Regions from separate parts of the Chryseobacterium sp. DT-167 genome, predicted to be linked through region 2. Evidence: riboswitches for the same ligand, from Rfam matches in the RefSeq annotation. Region 2 holds a riboswitch; the other holds the start of a gene.
The links. Region 2 has a riboswitch for cobalamin ahead of AC4FQ5_RS08995 (TonB-dependent receptor plug domain-containing protein). Riboswitches for the same ligand answer to the same signal wherever they lie in the genome.

Region 1 (3,419 bases), on a different contig from region 2:
TTTTTAAATAATTTATTTTTATTCTATTCTTATTCTTGAAACCAAGATTTTCATGATAATTCTTATTTTTGAAGTATGAAAATTCAAAAAGAAATTGATTTTATCGTCGCAATTGACGCTTTAAAAAACGTGCAAAGAAGAAATTACAATGCCGACGACACCAGAAGAGAAAATACGGCCGAGCATTCATGGCAGATTATAATTTTGGCTCAGATCCTTTTTCCCTATGCTAAAAACAGAGCAGATATTGATTTGCTGAGAGTCATCAGAATGCTTTCAATTCATGATTTGGTTGAAATTGAAGCGGGAGATACCTTTCTTTTTGACGAAGCCGCAATGGTTGGGAAATTTGAAAGAGAAAAAATTTCTGCCCAAAATATATTCGGAATTTTAGACGAGCCTATTCGTTCAGAGTTTTTTAATCTCTGGCTCGAATTTGAGGAAGAGCAAACTCCTGATGCAATTTTTGCCTGTGCTATCGACAGAATAATGCCTTTCATTCTCAATTCTCACACCTCAGGAAAAAGCTGGACAGAAGCTGCCGTAACCGAAAAACAGGTAAGGAATATGCTCGAAAATGCAATCAGCAGAGCTTCTGATGAAATGGGAGAGGCTTTCCAATTTTTAATGATCAAAAATCTTGAAACTGAGAAGGTTTTGAGATAAGTTTTTTCATAAAAATTCGGCTAAGACTAAAACTTTGGTGTACAGATTGTTGTATGTCTTCAAAAAATTATGCAGACAAAAGATTACAGCAGAGAAGAGCTGAACTATCATCAAAGTGAAAATAACTATACACTTCTGATCCCTAAGAAATTTTTGAATGTAAAAGATATTAACGTTAAGAAAAAAAATCCAGACGGCAGCTTTTCTGATGCCGACGTAGAAATGCGGGAAGAAGAAAATAATATTCTGATCATCACTACGATCCCTATTGATATCCGGCTGGAAATTTCAGATGATATCTAATTTTTATTAGATAAATTTTAATTTTTTTAAATAAGGTTTCGGCGGGCAAAGCCCGCCGAAACCTGCCTGAATTTATAATATTTGAATTGGTTTCTTAAATTCATCAATTGCTACAAATGTGAAATCACCCACAATAGCTTTTTCTCTTTCGTAAGAATACATTTGCTCGGTGTATATTTCTACATTCACTTTCATACTCGTTTTACCGACGTGTGCTACTTTTCCGATCAGCTCAACAATTGTTCCTGCTGGAATTGGTTTTTTAAAATCGATTTTATCGCTGCTTACCGTTACCACTCTTTTTCTCGCAAAACGAGTCGCTGTAATAAATGCAACTTCATCCATCAGCTGCATTGCCGTTCCACCAAAAAGGGTGTCGTAATGATTGGTAGTGTTTGGAAAAACCGCTTTAAAGATTCGGGTTTCGGAAGCATCAATTCTCTCTTCTGTATTCATATTTCATTATTAATTAAAGCGAAAATGAAATATATTGAAGCAAACAGACAAATCAGGAACAAGAAATTCCTGAGTAAGCTATGAGATCAACAAACTTCAAATCGCGAAAGTTTTTGTCTGTAGAAAATGGCAGGTCTCCTGACTTGTAACATCTTAATTTCCTTCCCATGCGATTTTTTGCACAGTGGATTGTTAATAAAGACTTTGGTTACTATACAGTTGCGCGACAGCTCGTGATTTTCACACGATTCCCTTTTCATCTGCGGTTAGGCAGAACCAATTTCTGAAAAGTTAACTAATAACTTTCCGGATGCAAAAATAATGATAAATAGATGAATTATTCGGGATTTTTTAAAATAATCTGGCTGATTACTTTTCCCTCCCTGATTGTCCAAAGCGAAGTGTATCTGTTTGCTCCGGAACCATTGATCATATAAAGAAAGATATGATCGTCGTCGATAGAAGTTACTCCGATGTTTTCAAAATCCATGGTGGGCTGGAACATATTTTTAATGGCTTCTCTCACAAAAACAGAACCTCTTCCGGGTTGCTGTACCCTGATCGATTTGATTTCTGTCATTCCTTGTGGCAATTCTTTATCAATTCCCCACGGTTTTACTTTATCAATGGTTTTGATATTTCCGTCTGCATCTTTTTCCTGCTTACGGTAGCTCGCATTTGACGGATAAATGTCAATGACAACCTTGCTTCTTTGTGCAGTAGGAATTTTAGGATTGTTATTGTCTGTAAAAATGATTGACTTCCCGTTTTTAGACTTTGTAGGAGTGTATTGTGGAAGCTGGTCGATAAAAGCGATACGGTCTTTATTTACCATACCTTCTTTCGTTAAACTGTCATATCTTACAAATGGTTTTTCGATTTCATCTTTTTCAGGATATTTGATCCAGATCCAGTCGGTTTCGCCGGGAGCGGGTTTTACATAAACAAAAACGTCACCTTTTTTCATTCGGATTTTGTCTACGATTTTTCGGTAATCTTCTTTATGAACACGCACCATTGCGTAACCTTCAGTCGCTTTTACAACTCCGAAAGGCACTTTACTTTGTGCAAAAAGTAACGAAAAAGAAAAAATACTGAATACCGATAAATAAATCGCTTTGTTGATGAAAGTCATTATAAAGAATATTTATAGTTCAAAGATATAAATTAAATGTTTTTCGGAAGATAATTATACCTTTTCAATTCTGTTAAATCTTTTATTGGTTTTAAATGGGTGTCTGAAAGCAGATAAATACTTTCTGAAACGTCCAAAACATCTTGATATTGGTGATCTGAAATGATGAAACCCTTATTTTTTGACTCTTCTCTGATGCTGTTCTTTATTTCAGCGACAAATTTTGGTGAAAGACTGTGAAAAGGCTCATCCAATAAAATGAATTCTGCTTTTGAATAAATGATTAATAAAACTTCTAAAAGTCTAAGCTCGCCACCGGAAAGATTTCGGGGAATTTCATTGATGAAAGGTTTTAATAATTCTGAATTCAAAAGTTTTGCGGAGTTTTCATCATCACAAAATAATGCGATAAGCTTCTTAATTTTAATATTTTTAGGTAAAAAAGAATATTGTGGTAAATATGAAATCCTGTTATTGCGGTCAGATTGATTTCTTAAAATAATATGATTAAATTTCACATATTGAGTTTCACCCTTCATAGTTCCGAAAATTATTTGAAAGAGTGTTGATTTTCCCGAACCGTTTCTTCCAAGAATTCCTAAGATTTTACCTGTTTCGCAACCAATGTAAACATCTTGCAAAATTTTCTTTTCACCAAATGATTTTGTGATGCTGTCAATGTGAAGTGTACTCATAAAAAAAGGGTAATGGTTTTTATAATTAAACCAAAAGACAAAGTGAAAATCCACAAAAACAATCTCGAAAACCCAAAATTAGCGTAGAATAGATATTCGTTTTTAAATCTTAATTCATAAATAAAAAAATGAGACAACGGAAGAAATAGAACAAAGCACAATCC
Region 2 (3,419 bases):
GAAATCCCTGCATTCATAACAAAATAAGATTGCAAGGCGTCAGATTTTTTTTCGTTACTATCGGTGTAAGTCAGTCCGTTGAACATTCCCTGTGCATAAATTCTAATAAAACGGTAGTTATAATCTACATTTCCAAAAATTTTGTGAAGCGGAACATACATCAGTTGTTTATCGATTTCTAAATCTTTCGATTTTGTAAAAATATATCCTGCGTTCAGCTTTATATGATGTTGGTTGATTTGTTTTTGATATGTTAATTGAGATTCCAGACCATAAGATTCAACTTGATTGGTATTAAATGGTGCCCAATATCCCATCGGAGTACTGATCCATCGCAACATATCTTTTATCCTGATGTAATATGGACTCAAGGTCAGTTTAAAATCACCGACTTTAAATTCGTGATCCATATCTGTCTGAATTGAAGTTTCGGGTTTCAAATCGAGGTTTCCTCCCGGTTGCCAATACAAATCATTAAATGAGGGGAATCTGAAATTTTTTGAGAAATTTACATTGAGTTGATACCATTTTGTCGCTTTCCATTTTCCTGAAAATGAATACAAAACCGGTGAATCAAATCCTTCAACAAAATCTTTCTTAATTCCTGCTTCGAAACTGACCGTAGAAGAAGTTATATACCGTAACAAACCGGCCACTGAAGCTATATTTCTGCTGACATCTTCAATTCCTGAAGTTCCAACTCCCAGACCTTGATTTTGCTGAAATTCGCCAATGATATTCACATTCCATTTTTGGTTGATGAAATAATTGAAATCGTTTTTTATAATATAATTTTTCCCCAAACCACCACTTGTACTCGGTTGGTTTAAATTAGCAAAATATTGAAAGTTTTCTTCAGTATACGCTGCTCTCAGGATATTGTTAAACTTAGATTTTTTCCAGTCCCATGAAAGCAAACTTCTGAAATTCTGAGTTTCATATCTCGTCGGAGTCTGGCTTTCAAAAAATACAGGATAATGCTGATTGCCGTCAAAGGTCTCTGAGATCCACGAAATCTGATGAAAAGGAGCAATTTTATAAGCTGCCGCAAAATTAAAATTCGTATTGTAGTACTTTCCGTTTCTGTTGATGTAGTTTCTTGATTCCGGAACTTCGTAATCATTTTGACTTATCGAATGACTTCCCGAAGCTTTAAAACTAAATTTTTCATTGCTGTAAGAGGCTTTCAGAAAATTATTATACGTTCCGAATGATGCAATTTCAGAATTAAATGATCCTTTAAAACCTTGATTAAAAATCAATTCATTATTTAAATGAATACTTCCGCCAATTGCGCCGCTTCCGTAAATTACACTTCCGCCACCGGTTTTCACTTCCATCTGATCATACCCAAAAAGAGCAATGTTATTAATGTCTCCCTGTCCTAAAAACTGAGAATTGATATTGATTCCGTTCCACACAAAAGCTGTTTGTTGCGCTGTAGTTCCTCTGAATGACGGAGAAGAAACTGCACCGCGACCATTTTCTTTAATATAAACTGGTGATTGAAAACGTAAAACTTCAGAAAGATTGGATGAGTTTTTTTGAATGTCAGCGGGAGTCAAAGTAGTGATCAAATGAAAAAGTTTAACCTTATTCATTTGATTATCAAAAATATAAACCGTGTCAATAATTTTCTCCTGACCAAAGTACAGGGATAGATTGCATACGGCGAAAACGAAGACTAAAGATCTTTTTATACTCATATCATTTTGCTTTTCCTCCGAAAGCAATCAATTTAAAATGTTAAAATCTGGCAGGTCTCCTGACTTTCGCTTTTCTACACCTTCCCGCGTTGGCAGTGGCTTTTTGTAGAAAATGTTGATACGATTTACAGTTGCGGGGACAGCTTGGGATTTTCACCCAATTCCCTATTAATTCCAATACCTTGGAAACCAAAATTTTTGCAAATATAGGTTTTTAAATCTAGTAACCAAAACAAGCTAAAAACTCTGAAAAAAGTAATAATATAACTGGAAAAGATGTGGTTATCAATACAACGTTTGTCTTCGGAAGCAGTCTCAATAGCAATATTGAAAACAGATTAGATTTCGATGAAATAAAACCTTTTGAATAATAAGAGTAGCTTCATTCCGCAGGAATCTCAACAACGTATTTTCAAAACTAAATTTGGATTCCTTCGGAATGACAAATGTGGTGTTGAAAACGACAGGTATAGCATTGGAATGCCAAAAATTGTCAAATAACAATTAAATCTTATTTATTTCTATAAAAAAGTCGAATCAAAATAAAAAGGAAGCAGATCTTTAATTGAATTCACCTTAAAAACTTCCTCATTCAGATTAGAGAAATAAACATCAATATTTTCATTCTGTTTCGTTTCGTATTCCATTAAGCTTTGTCGGCAAGCTCCACAAGGCGGAATGGGTGGTGTTTTTTCTGAAAATTTTCTTGGTCCGCCGATGATGAATATTTTTTTGATCTTCTCATTCGGAAAATTAGCACCAATCCAGAACAGAGCAGTTCTTTCCGCACAAAGTCCGGAAGGAAAAGCTGCATTTTCCTGATTGTTCCCGGAATAAATTTCACCATTCTCAAGCAAAACTGCACATCCTACCAAAAAATCTGAATAAGGTGCATAAGCATTTTCTCGTGCCGCTTTTGCTCTTTCAAAAAGCTTTTTTTCAATATCATTCAGTTCGCTGCTGCTTTTGAAATGCTCGTATCCTATATTTATCTCTTTTTTCATTTTGTCGCCTTAAAAAGGGCGATAAATGTAAAGTTTTTTAATGAAGCTGGCAATATCTTTGTTACGATACTAAATTTGTAATTTTAAACTTTAAAAATTTAAATTCAATGTTGTATACCCCGATAAAATTTAGAAATGTAGAACTAAAAAACCGTTGGGTGATGTCACCAATGTGTATGTATTCTTGTGAAAACGGTTTGGCAAATGATTTCCACTATGTGCATTACGGAAGTCGCGCTCAGGGCGGAACAGGTTTAATAATGGTAGAAGCGACAGGAGTAGAACCCCGCGGAAGAATCACCAACCATTGTATGGGAATCTGGAATGACGAACAAGCCGGGAAACTTCAGAAAATTGTAGAGTTCGTACATAAAAATTCAGATTCTAAAATAGGAATTCAGATTGCTCATGCGGGAAGAAAAGGCTCGACCTGGGAAAACAAACAAATTTCTTTGGAAGAAGGTTGGGAAACAATTGCTCCAAGTCCGGTTCCTTATCATCCAAGTGAAAGAATTCCCCATGTGTTATCGGTAGAAGAAATTAAAGATCTGGTGCAAAATTTCAAAGACGCAGCTAAAAGAGCGGTGGATGCAGGTTTTGATGTCATTGAAATTCACGGCGCGCACGGATATTTGGTTCATCAGTTTCTATCGCCGTTGTCAAACATTAGAACCGATGACTATGGAGGAAGTTTTGAAAACCGATTCCG

Region 1: it holds a riboswitch for cobalamin, as region 2 does, so the genes downstream of both, AC4FQ5_RS11815 (acyl-CoA thioesterase) here and AC4FQ5_RS08995 (TonB-dependent receptor plug domain-containing protein) in region 2, are expected to answer to the same signal.

What each region holds. Positions count from the first base shown of each region.
Region 1 is NZ_JBZEEQ010000008.1:62,877-66,295, forward strand. Features, by position in the region: gene AC4FQ5_RS11805 (HD domain-containing protein) at 76-666, shown strand; gene AC4FQ5_RS11810 (hypothetical protein) at 736-969, shown strand; gene AC4FQ5_RS11815 (acyl-CoA thioesterase) at 1,042-1,425, opposite strand; cobalamin riboswitch at 1,537-1,721, opposite strand; gene AC4FQ5_RS11820 (hypothetical protein) at 1,763-2,560, opposite strand; gene AC4FQ5_RS11825 (ATP-binding cassette domain-containing protein) at 2,593-3,255, opposite strand.
Region 2 is NZ_JBZEEQ010000005.1:200,376-203,794, forward strand. Features, by position in the region: gene AC4FQ5_RS08995 (TonB-dependent receptor plug domain-containing protein) at 1-1,706, opposite strand, end outside; cobalamin riboswitch at 1,739-1,915, opposite strand; gene cdd (cytidine deaminase) at 2,228-2,710, opposite strand; gene namA (NADPH dehydrogenase NamA) at 2,818-3,419, shown strand, end outside.